One region of the Rhizobium sp. Leaf341 genome, then DNA from elsewhere that is predicted to be linked to it. Evidence: predicted binding sites of a transcription regulator. Region 1 holds the regulator's gene; each other region holds the start of a gene.

Region 1 (4,211 bases):
TCGCGCGCCCAAGCCGATTCGGTTTCCTTCCAGCGCCGTTCAAGATTCGGCACGATGCCTTCGAAGGTCTTGGTGGTGTTGTAGGACCGCGCGCCGTCGGCATATTGGAACACGATCTTCTCGTCCGTTCCCCGCAGGATCGCCGTCTTGGCAGCGTCCGAAAGGTCGGCCCAGGTATTGCTCAGCTTGAAGCCGAACGTCTTGCCGAGGGCCTCCAGCGTCTGATTGTAATAAGGAGAGGACGATTTCGCCCACGGCGCGATGGCGCCGTTTTTCAGCGTGCGGTCATGCTCCGGCACGATCAGGGCTTCGTCGATCTTCTGCTGGCTGCCAAGGCCGTCGCAGGTGGGGCAGGCGCCGAACGGATTGTTGAAGGAGAACAGGCGCGGCTCGATCTCCGAGATCGTGAAACCCGACACAGGGCAGGCAAACTTCTCGGAAAAGAGCACCCGTTCGTGCGTCTCGTTCAGCGACTTGTTGGCCGAGCCGCCGGCCGACGTCTCCTTCTCGGGCAGGGGCTTGTCGGCGAACTCGGCGATGGCCAATCCATCCGCCAGCCGCAGCGACGTCTCGAGACTGTCGGCGAGCCGTGCGGCAATGTCGCCGCGAACGACCAGGCGATCGACGACCACGTCGATATCGTGCTTGTACTTCTTGTCCAGCGCCGGCACGTCCGCAATTTCGTAGAACTGGCCGTCGACCTTCACACGCTGGAAGCCCTTCTTCATCAGCTCGGCGAGCTCTTTCTTGTACTCCCCCTTCCGGCCCCGGATCATCGGCGCGAGGATGTAGAGGCGGGCACCTTCCTCCATTGCCAGGATCCGGTCGACCATCTGGCTGACCGTCTGGCTTTCGATCGGCAGGCCGGTCGCCGGTGAATAGGGAACGCCGACGCGCGCGAAGAGCAGCCGCATGTAGTCGTAGATTTCCGTCACCGTCCCCACGGTGGAACGCGGATTCTTGGACGTCGTCTTCTGCTCGATCGAGATCGCCGGCGAGAGGCCCTCGATCAGATCCACATCCGGCTTCTGCATCATTTCAAGGAACTGGCGCGCGTAGGCCGAGAGGCTCTCGACATAGCGGCGCTGCCCCTCCGCATAGATGGTATCGAATGCGAGCGACGATTTTCCCGACCCCGAAAGGCCGGTCATCACGATCAGCTTGTTGCGCGGGAGGTCTAGATCAACCCCCTTGAGATTGTGCTCCCGCGCACCGCGGATCGAAATGGTCTTGAATTCGCTCATGGTAGGATGCTCTGTGTGGGGACGAAGCCATTACTTAAGATCGATACTTCATATGTCGAGCCGGCGTCGCGCGAAACCGAAATTCCACGCTGAAGCAATCCGCCGGACGGATGGCGGCCGGAAGGGAACGCGCGGTCCGTCTTGCGAACCCGCACGACCCGTCTGGCGCGTCGCTCGATTGACAGGATCATAGCGAACACCTAGAACAAATAAAGAACAAATTTGCAAACTGTGGATTGCCGCCGGCCGGGGGCGAAAAGCCACGTCGAAAAGCGTAGGCTTCCGGCACACTGCGGATGGTCGAGCCGCGTTCAGGAGACAGGACAAAGAGATGGCTGGTAGCGTAAACAAGGTGATCCTCATCGGAAATGTCGGTGCGGACCCGGAAATCCGGCGGACGCAGGACGGCAAGCCGATTGCCAACCTGCGCATCGCCACCTCCGAAAGCTGGCGGGACAGGAATTCCGGCGAGCGGCGCGAGAAGACCGAATGGCACACGGTTGTCGTCTTCAACGAGGGTCTCTGCAAAGTCGTCGAACAGTATGTGAAGAAGGGCGCGAAGCTTTACCTCGAAGGCGCGTTGCAGACACGCAAGTGGCAGGACAAGGACGGCAACGACCGTTATTCCACCGAAGTGGTGCTCCAGGGCTTCAATTCGACGCTGACCATGCTGGACGGACGTGACGGCGGCGGCGGCGGTGGAGGCGGCGGAAGCCGCGGTGGCGCCGATTACGGCGGCAGCAGCGGCCCGAACTATGGCGACGACTACGACCGTCCGGCGTCGTCTTCCAGCGGCCGGTCCGGCGGGGGTGCCGGCGGATCTAGCGGTGGTTTCTCGCGGGATCTGGACGACGATATTCCGTTCTGATTCCGTTTCCGATTATCACGATCGAACAGTTTTCGCCGTTGCGAATGTCTTCGCGACGGCGTTTCTGTATGATGCTTGGCCTCTGCGCGATCGAGAGATCGTATCGTGCCAGAAGCGCCTCCAAACCAAGAAAAAAGCTGATGGAAATAGCGGGAAGCGAGCCGACGACAGTTGAGTTAGGCGGAATGGGACTTGCAGAACACATGAGGAACATATAACACTGTTCTTGCTTTGTTTCGTGACTCTGGAGTCGATTGATCATGCTGACCCGCAAGCAACAAGAATTGCTGATTTTCATTCATGAGCGCATGAAGGAATCGGGTGTCCCGCCGTCGTTCGACGAGATGAAGGATGCCCTCGAGCTGGCATCCAAGTCCGGCATCCATCGTCTCATCACGGCGCTCGAGGAGCGGGGTTTCATCCGGCGTCTGCCGAACAGGGCGCGCGCGCTGGAGGTGATCAAATTGCCGGACGCCTATCTCGCGTCCACTCCGCCGAAGCGCGGCTTTACGCCCAGCGTCATCCAGGGAAGCCGTCCGGCTCCCGCTTCGGAGACACCGCTGACGCCGCCGTTGGCGGTGGGAAACGACAACAGCGTATCGGTTCCTGTCATGGGCCGCATCGCGGCGGGGGTTCCGATCTCCGCCATTCAGAACAACACGCATGACATTGCCGTACCCGCCTTCATGCTGGGCAGCGGCGAACATTACGCCCTGGAGGTCCGCGGGGACTCCATGGTGGATGCCGGTATTCTCGATGGCGACACCGTGATCATTCGGAACGCCAACAGCGCGAGCCCCGGTGAGATCGTCGTTGCGCTGGTCGATGACGAAGAGGCGACCTTGAAGCGCTTCCGACGCAAAGGAGCGTCCGTGGCCCTGGAAGCAGCAAATCCCGCCTATGAGACCCGCATTTTCGGACCGGACCGTGTCAAGGTTCAAGGAAAGCTTGTCGGCTTGATTCGCCGCTATCAGTAAAATCCACGCACACCTGACCGCACCACGTCGGACAGAAATCGGCGACCGGTATCGCTGACCGAGCAAGATGGCCGCTGGTGCGATGGGTTCGCTCCCGGTCGTCGTGTCGCGAAAGCGCGCGCGTGATGTTGTGCGTGCGGTTTCGTCTCGCGTCCTTGGTCGTATGAACGTTCCACGGGATCAGGCTAGCAGTTGCGTTTCGGTACGTGGTGGCCAAAGCCTGTCGCCGAGCGACAGTGCCGTTCTCCTATCGATTGAGTCGTGTGACGGGACTGTGGAACCGGTTGCAGGCGGCCGCGTTAACCGTCCGAATGCTGCGGAGACCGAGATGCCGGGAACAACGGAAAGTTTTGAAGTCCTGGTCTTCGATGTGAACGAGGGCGAGGTCTCTCAGTCACGCGAACCGATCATGGCCGAAAGTGCCGACGCTGCACGGCAGTTGGCGGGTCGGCTGGCGGAAACGCACGCCGGGACGATTGCCCTCTCCAGGCGCGGACGCGTGGCGATCGGAGAGTGCGAGCCATCCGTCGTTCTGGAACAGCACGGTCGGATCGGTGATTTCGACTGAGAAGGCCGACCTCGCGGCCCCACTTTTTCCGCGCTTTTGCGCAAAGGATCATGTCTATGAGAATGATTTTCGTCGGGATGCTTGCATCCGTCCTCAGTATCCTCGTGATCAAATATGCCAACAACGACCTTGGCAACAGTGTCCCGATGACCACCGTCGGAGCAGCCAGCTCCCTCTAACAGAGACGCCAGGCTGCTCCGGAGTGCCGGAAAGGCCGCGCAAGCATGGCGCGGCGCGACCAGACCTCGGTCACTCGTGGATCGTGTAGGATCCCATCTCGCAGAGGTTCTGTTTGTCTTCCGTCGTTGCGAGGTTCGATCCCTCTTCGAACTCGAACCGCATGTCATAATCGCAAACATCGCGACCATCTGCGATCGTCAGTTCGATGGTCTCGCCCGGATTGAGAACCTGCTCGCCGAATACGTCACCTTCCCATTCGCTGACGCCGACGGGCGACGTGTAGAACCGCGTGAGGACGGATTGCGTGCCGTTTTTGAGCGAGAAGACGAGATCTTCCGCTTGTGCCGTTCCGGACATCAAAATCGTGCCCAAAA
Region 2 (4,211 bases), on a different contig from region 1:
TGCCGTCAAGGTCACGCTGGGCCCCAAGGGCCGCAACGTCGTCATCGACAAGTCCTTCGGCGCACCGCGCATCACCAAGGACGGCGTTTCCGTCGCCAAGGAAATCGAACTGGAAGACAAGTTCGAGAACATGGGCGCGCAGATGGTCCGGGAAGTTGCTTCCAAGACCAACGACATCGCCGGCGACGGCACCACGACGGCAACCGTTCTGGCCCAGGCGATCGTTCGCGAAGGCAACAAGGCCGTTGCCGCCGGCATGAACCCGATGGACCTGAAGCGCGGTATCGACCTCGCCGTCACGGCCGTCGTCAAGGACCTGCAGGCCAAGGCAAAGCCGATCTCCACATCGGAAGAAGTCGCCCAGGTCGGCACGATCTCGGCAAACGGCGACAAGCAGGTCGGCGCTGATATCGCTGAAGCCATGCAGAAGGTCGGCAACGAGGGTGTCATCACCGTCGAAGAAGCCAAGACCGCCGAAACCGAACTCGAAGTCGTCGAAGGCATGCAGTTCGACCGCGGCTACCTCAGCCCCTACTTCGTGACCAACCCGGAAAAGATGGTCGCAGACCTCGACGACGCTTACATTCTCCTTCACGAGAAGAAGCTGTCGAACCTGCAGGCAATGCTTCCGGTTCTCGAAGCCGTCGTTCAGACCGGCAAGCCGCTCCTCATCATCGCTGAAGACGTCGAAGGCGAAGCTCTTGCAACGCTCGTCGTCAACAAGCTGCGTGGCGGCCTCAAGATCGCTGCCGTCAAGGCTCCGGGCTTCGGCGACCGCCGCAAGGCCATGCTGGAAGACATCGCCATCCTGACGGGCGGCACGGTGATCTCCGAAGACCTCGGCATCAAGCTCGAAAACGTCACGCTCGAAATGCTCGGCCGTTCCAAGAAGATCTCGATCTCCAAGGAAAACACGACCATCGTCGACGGCGCCGGCGCCAAGAACGAGATCGAAGGCCGCGTGGCCCAGATCAAGGCGCAGATCGAAGAAACCTCTTCGGACTACGACCGCGAAAAGCTGCAGGAACGCCTGGCCAAGCTCGCTGGTGGCGTTGCCGTCATCCGCGTCGGCGGCTCGACGGAAATCGAAGTCAAGGAACGCAAGGACCGCATCGATGACGCGCTGAACGCAACGCGTGCAGCCGTTCAGGAAGGCATCGTCCCCGGCGGCGGCGTCGCCCTGCTGCGTTGCTCGGCCGTTCTCAACGTCACGGGCGAAAACCCGGACCAGCAGGCCGGCGTTGCCATCGTTCGTCGCGCCCTTCAGTCGCTCGTTCGCCAGATCGCCGACAATGCCGGTGACGAAGCTTCGATCGTGGTCGGCAAGATCCTCGAAAAGAACGACGACAACTACGGCTACAACGCCCAGACGTCGGAATATGGCGACATGATCGCCATGGGCATCGTCGACCCGGTCAAGGTCGTGCGCACCGCGCTGCAGAACGCAGCTTCGGTCGCCTCGCTCCTGATCACCACCGAAGCCATGATCGCCGAGCTGCCGAAGAAGGACGCTCCGATGGGCGGCGGCATGCCCGACATGGGCGGCATGGGCGGCATGATGTAATCAATCCGATCCGGATTGACGGAATGGGGGCGGTCCGCAAGGGCCGCCCTTTTTCGTGGGTTGGGGATTGACCGCGGTGCTCTCACCATGCGGTGTCGGGTGCGCCATGTCACAATGCGGCGGCTTGCCGACCACCTGGGTTGAGCTGTCATGCGTGCACGACAGCGACGTGAGGACCGCCATAAGGTCGATGTGGAACGTCACGATCGGGGCAACCCCGACCCGCGCGAGCGTCAACCTCATGAAAGAAAAAGGCACGGCTCCGGATCATACCGTCGTGTCTGATCTATCCTACCCGACGCTCGACCGGGTCCGGCTTCTTCTCGATGACGACGGGGACCGTGTTTCCGAAACGGCCTGCAGCGCCTGCTGAACGGGATCGCAACTCGGCATTGACTGACGCAGGCCGACATTGCTCAGGGCCAGCGACATGCAGAATTCCGAGCACCCTTCACCGAACAACGGAACCTCCTCCGTGCGTGAACGTTTAGCGAACATAGACACCACAGGAGCCTTCTATGTCCGACAAAGCGATTGCCAACGACACGTCTTCCAACACCGAAAAGAACCCGGACGATTGGGTCAGCGGCGATGAGCCGATGACGGGGGCGCAGCGGTCCTATCTTCAGACGCTTTCCGAACAGGCGCATGCGCCGGACCAGTTTGCCGAGGATATCACCAAGGCGGAGGCGTCCAAGCGGATCGACGCGCTTCGGGGCAAGCTTGATCTCGGCGAATAGCCCGGATCACGAGGCGAGAAGCGCCTTTAGGTCGGTGGCGGGATCTTCGATGGCGGACTTGTCCGGCGTCGTTCCCGTCTCGATCAGTTTCTTCCCCACGACATAGGCCTTGGCATCGTTGATCGCGTCGACCGCGACCAGCCTGCCCTGGCGAAAATACCAGACGGAGGCGCTGCCTTCCCTCTGTCCGGCGCGGGTGACCGTTTCATCGTGCCCGAGGCCGAAACCGGCGATCTGCAGCTTGACGTCGTATTGATCCGACCAGAACCATGGCTTCGGATGATAGGGCGTCGGCATGCCGGCGATCGTCGCGGCGACGGCTTCGGCCTGGTCAACCGCGTTCTGCACCGATTCCAGACGGATCAGCATGTCGGCGAACGGCAGCACGGCGCAATCCCCCATCGCGAAGACCGAGGGGTCGCTGGAGCGGCCGTGGAGATCGACGATGATCCCGTTTGCCGTCTCGATGCCGGCCTCGTGGGCAAGGCGGTCGTTGGCGGTCACGCCGATGCCGACGATGACGAGATCGGCCGGGATCGTTGTTCCGTCCGAGAGGTGTGCGCCCGTCACGTGTCCGCTTTGGTCCGTGAGATGGGTCAGGCCGGTGCCCTCCCTGAGGTCGACGCCGCGCGACACGTGCAGGGACCGCAGGATGTCCGAGGTGGCTGCGGCCGCCACGCGCTGGACGATACGGTCGGCCATTTCGATCAGCGTGACCTCGAGCCCGAGCGTGCGCGCAACGGCTGCCGCTTCGAGCCCGATATAGCCGCCACCGATGATCAGGGCGCGCCGTCCGGGCCGCATCGCCTCGGCCAGCCTGTCGGCATCCTCGAAATCGCGCAGGGTGAAGACGCCGTCGAGCCTGCCGCCGACGCTGTCGGCCAGATGGCGGGGCGCAGCCCCGGTCGCAAGCGCCAGCGTTTGATAGCCGAGCCGCGTGCCGTCCGACAGAAGCACGCTTCGTGCCGCACGATCGATGGCGGTCGCGCGGGTGCCCAGCCGGAGGTCGATCGCATGATCGGCGTACCAGGCCTCCGGCCGGTACTGCAGGCGGTCGAGCGTCATTTCGCGCAGGAGGTATTTCTTGGACAGCGGCGGGCGCTGGTAGGGCAGGCTTTTCTCGTCCGAGATCAGCGTGATCGGCCTGTCGTCCTTCAGGGCGCGCAGCTTGGCGATAAGCGCAAAGGCCGCCTGCCCGCCGCCGATCACGACGAGCCTGTCGGACGGCCCGTTCCCCATGTCACCCAGCTCTTGCGCCACGCCGTCTTCCCTTCGCATCGGTCCGCCCGATGACTTAAAGCGCGTCGCGTGAAAAAGGATTCACGCAACGCGCTTTAAGGTCTTGTTTTGATGCATGTCGTTTCCCGAAACCGCTGCGCACTTTCGGGCGAGATGCATTATCCCGTCCCGAGCGGAACCGTCAATGCGTCGCGGTGGGGAGCGATCAGTTCCGCTTGGGAATGTCCATGCCCGTTTTCACAGCCGGGCGTTCCAGCGCGCGGTCGACCCAGGCGAGCACGTTCGGGAAGCTCGCATAATCGAGCACCTGATCGCCGCCATAGAACTTGCGGGCACCGTCGATCCAGGGGAACGTCGCGATGTCGGCGATGGTGTAGTCGTCGCCCATCAGCCACTGGCGACCTTCAAGGCGCGCCTCGAGCACCGACAGCAGCCGCTTGGATTCGTCGCGATACCGCTCCATCGGATAGGAATTGTTGGCCACCTTGTCGGCGGCGAACTTGTAGAAATGGCCGAACTGGCCGAACATCGGGCCGACGCCGCCCATCTGGAACATCACCCAGGCCAGCGTCTCGTAGCGCCCGGCGGCAGACGCCGGCAGCAGCTTTCCGGTCTTTTCGGCGAGATAGACGAGGATGGCGCCCGACTCGAACAGGCCGATCGGCTTC
Region 3 (4,211 bases), on a different contig from region 1:
CCGATCCGCTCAGTCTCTTCATGGAAAAGATCGTCGCCTGACAACCGTATCTACCAATCCGAGCTTCTGCGCCGGGCCAGAACCTAGCCTAGCACCGCCGGCCGAAGGCCGGAACCGGACCTGCCGGGAAAGGCCCGGAACGAACAGCGTCAGATATCAAGATTCTCGGCGAACACGGCGCGCTCCTGGATGAACCGGAAGCGGGCTTCCGGCTTGGTTCCCATCAGATTGTCGACGGCATCGCGCGTTCCCTCGAAATCGATCTCGTCGATCGAAACCTTCAGAAGCGTCCGCTTCGACGGATCCATCGTGGTTTCCTTCAACTGCGCCGGCATCATCTCGCCGAGGCCCTTGAAGCGACCGATTTCGACCTTGCCGCGTCCGGTAAACTCCTTCTCCATCAATTCGACGCGATGAAGATCGTCGCGGGCGTAGAGCGTCTTGGCGCCCTGCGTCATCCGGTAGAGCGGGGGCACCGCGAGATAGAGATGGCCGCCACGAATGAGTTCCGGCATCTCCTGATAGAAGAAGGTGATCAGCAGCGAGGCGATGTGGGCGCCATCGACGTCGGCGTCGGTCATGACAATGACCCGGTCGTAGCGAAGGTCTTCCTGCCGGTATTTCGACCGGGTCCCGCAACCGAGTGCCTGGACGAGATCCGAGATCTGCTGATTCGCGCCGAGTTTTTCGCGTCCGGCACTCGCCACGTTCAGGATCTTGCCCCGGAGCGGAAGGATCGCCTGGTTGGCGCGGTTGCGCGCCTGCTTGGCCGAGCCACCGGCCGAGTCGCCCTCCACGATGAAGAGTTCGGCGCCCAGCGCCGAGTTCTGCGAGCAGTCGGCGAGCTTGCCCGGCAGGCGCAGCTTGCGAACGGCGCTCTTGCGCGTAACTTCCTTTTCCTTGCGGCGGCGGACGCGCTCGTCGGCGCGCTCGATCACCCAGTCGAGCAGCTTGGCAGCCTCCTGCGGATTGCCGGCCAGAAAATGATCGAAGGGATCTCGGATCGCGTTCTCGACGATGCGCTGCGCTTCGACGGTGGCGAGCTTGTCCTTCGTCTGGCCGACGAATTCCGGCTCCCGGATGAAGACGGACAGCATGCCCGCCGCCGAGATCATGACGTCGTCGGTGGTGATGATCGCCGCGCGCTTGTTTTGCGTCAGGTCGGCATAGGCCTTCAGACCCTTGGTCAGGGCGATGCGCAGGCCCGCTTCATGCGTGCCGCCCTCGGGGGTCGGAATGGTGTTGCAATAGGAATGCACGACCGAATCGCCGCCATACCAGGTAACGGCCCATTCGAGCGCGCCGTGGCCACCCGTCTTCTCGGTCTTGCCGGCGAAGATTTCGCGCGTCACCGTGAACTCGGAGCCCATCGTCGCCTTGAGGTAGTCCTTCAGCCCGCCGGGGAAGTGGAAGACCGCCTTGTCCGGCGTTTCGGTGCCCTCGACCAGCGAGGGGTCGCAGGACCAGCGGATCTCGACACCGCCAAACAGATAGGCCTTCGACCGGGCCATGCGGAAAAGACGCGCAGGCTCGAACTTGGCGTGAGGTCCGAAGATGTCCGGATCCGGATGGAAGCGCACGCGCGTGCCGCGCCGGTTCTGGACGTCGCCGAGCTCCTCGAGGCCGCCCTGGGGGATGCCGCGCGAGAAGCGCTGGCGGTAAAGCCGCCTGTTCCGCGCAACCTCGACCTCCAGAACGTCGGAAAGCGCATTGACGACCGAAACGCCAACGCCGTGCAGACCGCCCGAGGTCTCATAGACCTTGCTGTCGAACTTGCCGCCGGCATGGAGCACGGTCATGATGACTTCGAGCGTGGACTTCCCCGGGAATTTCGGGTGGTTCTCCACCGGGATGCCGCGACCATTGTCCGTGACCGCAAGACAGCCTTCCGCATCGAGATGGACGTCGATGAAATTGGCATGTCCGGCCACCGCTTCGTCCATCGAGTTGTCGATGACTTCCGCAAACAGATGGTGCAGCGCCTTTTCGTCCGTACCCCCGATGTACATGCCCGGCCGACGGCGGACCGGCTCGAGGCCTTCCAGAACCTCGATGGCGGACGCGTTGTAGTCGCCCGTATCGGTCTTCAGCTGGGAAGCCGGCGTTCCTGCCGCACGCGTCGCCGTTTTCGGTTCGTCGGCTCCCGGCCCGGCACCGGATTTCCCGTCACCGATCTTCGGCGCGCCCGGCTTCAGATCCAACGCCTTCGGCTCCGGCGGCTTCGTATCCGAAGGCTTCCGGGGCGCGGGCGCTGCATTCGCGAAAAGGTCGTTGCTGTCCGTCATCTGGTGCGTCAAACGTCTTTCGATGTGTCGGCTGATGCTGTAGGGCGGGGAACCGGCTGCCGGTCCCGGCCCGCCTGTTTATTCCACCTCTTCATACAGAGGGCAGGGGCCCGGCGAAAGAGCCAAGAGGGCCCGGGAGATCAAAAAGGGAACAAAACATGGCCCGATCCACACTTTCTTTTGGCCGCTTCGGTGTTCCCAAGGCTGTCGTCTTCATGACCGCTCTTGTTCTCGCGCACGGCCCGGCGCGCGCCGAGACCTTGCAGCCGTTCAAGGATGAGCTTTTCAGCTACGGCCGCGTCCTGGAGTCACGCGACGGCGGCGATTGGCTGACCGTGGACTACGACGAGATGCGGGACATCAATGGTCGTGACGAGGTGCCCGAGCGCCGCGTCAAGCGGCCCTATGTCTCGCTCGGCGTCAAGCGTTTCCAGGAGAACGAAACCGTCGATGTCGGCGGACATGGGTTGGATGTGTTCAGGGTCGGGACACCGCAGAATGCAGCCTTCACGGTGATCTTCCTTCACGGGCGGGGTGGGGACCGACGGCTCGGGGCAAACGACTTTTCCTTCGGAGGCAACTTCAATCGCCTGAAGAACCTCGCCGTGGACAACGGCGGCGTCTACTACGCGCCAAGCGCGCGGTCGTTCGATTCGGATGGCGCTGCCGACATTGCCGGATTGATCGATGTCGTCGCGCGCCGGTCACCCGGTCGCCCGATCATCCTGTCCTGCGCGTCGATGGGAAGCTTCCTCTGCTGGGGCGTTTCCCGCGATGCCAAGGCCGTCGCCAACTTGTCCGGCATGATGATCATGGGCGGCGCGACCGATCCGGACTTCATGAAGAGCGCTGCCTTCGCCCGCAAGCTGCCCCTGTTCTTAAGCCATGGCAGCGCCGACAAGACCTACATGGCGGACGACCAGGCGGCGCTCTATACGCGCCTGCGAAAGGGCAAGTATCCAACCCGCTTCGTGCTCTTCCAGGCAGGTACCCATGGAACGCCGGTCAGGATGACCGACTGGCGCGACGCCATCAACTGGATCCTTACCCGGTAGATGCAACCTGAGCGATTTTCGCTTCATTAACCACCGATTGAAGTCGCGCTGTCCTGGCGGCCTCTCGTTTGCCTTTCCGAAAGCACGGCGTGGCATCGTCCGGGTTCTGAGAACACGGGAGTGCGATGATGGATGCGCGAACCGATACACGGCTCGTCCCGTTGTGCGTCGATCTGGACGGTACGCTTGTCGCGGCGGATACGCTGTGGGAAGGCGTCGCGGTCGTGCTGTTCCGAAATCCGCTGATGATCTTCGCGCTGATCCGTTGGGCGTGGCGCGGCAAGGCCCATCTGAAGCACGAAGTTGCCGCCCGGTCCGGTCGCACCGCCGCCGATTGGCCCTATCGCCCCGAAGTGATCGCACGTCTGCGGCAGGAACGGGAAACCGGACGCGAGGTCGTGCTCGTGACAGGGGCCGCGAAGCAGGTGGCGCTCGACGTCGCAGCCCATACCGGGGTCTTCACGGCTGTCTTGCACTCGTCTCCGACCCACAATCTGACCAGCCATCGCAAGTGCAGGGAACTGGTCGCGCGCTATGGCGATGCCGGGTTCGACTACATGGGCAACAGCCGCGACGACATCCCGGTGTTCGACGCCGCGCGAAAAGCCATCGTCGTCGCACCGGATCGCGCTGCGGAAACCTGGCGCCGGCGTCATGATGCCGAGCGTCTGGAGACCGGTACGAGCGGCCTGAAGGACACGCTGAAATCCATTCGCGTCCATCAGTGGGCCAAGAATATCCTGATTGCCGTTCCGATGGCACTCGATCACGAGATCCTCGATCGGGCCGCCCTGATCAATACGGTCATCGCCTTTTTCGCCTTCAGCTTCCTCGCATCGGCTGTCTATGTCATCAACGATATCTCCGACCT

The links. The regulator LexA, encoded in region 1, represses DNA repair genes until DNA is damaged. The targets are predictions, from matches to a motif close to TGTTCNNNNTGTGTTCNG.
Region 2: the regulator LexA is predicted to act here: its motif matches at 2,044-2,061, upstream of ASG03_RS02875 (DUF3072 domain-containing protein).
Region 3: the regulator LexA is predicted to act here: its motif matches at 2,422-2,439, upstream of parE (DNA topoisomerase IV subunit B).

The regions. Positions count from the first base shown of each region.
Region 1 is NZ_LMPE01000015.1:10,963-15,173, reverse strand. Features, by position in the region: gene uvrA (excinuclease ABC subunit UvrA) at 1-1,244, opposite strand, end outside; gene ASG03_RS15015 (single-stranded DNA-binding protein) at 1,576-2,112, shown strand; gene lexA (transcriptional repressor LexA) at 2,373-3,089, shown strand; gene ASG03_RS15005 (hypothetical protein) at 3,418-3,657, shown strand; gene ASG03_RS15000 (hypothetical protein) at 3,907-4,194, opposite strand.
Region 2 is NZ_LMPE01000003.1:263,320-267,530, forward strand. Features, by position in the region: gene groL (chaperonin GroEL) at 1-1,564, shown strand, start outside; gene ASG03_RS02875 (DUF3072 domain-containing protein) at 2,083-2,304, shown strand; gene ASG03_RS02880 (NAD(P)/FAD-dependent oxidoreductase) at 2,311-3,543, opposite strand; gene ASG03_RS02885 (glutathione binding-like protein) at 3,749-4,211, opposite strand, start outside.
Region 3 is NZ_LMPE01000016.1:224,905-229,115, reverse strand. Features, by position in the region: gene ASG03_RS20515 (GNAT family N-acetyltransferase) at 1-41, shown strand, start outside; gene parE (DNA topoisomerase IV subunit B) at 150-2,285, opposite strand; gene ASG03_RS20505 (alpha/beta fold hydrolase) at 2,444-3,340, shown strand; gene ASG03_RS20500 (UbiA family prenyltransferase) at 3,469-4,211, shown strand, end outside.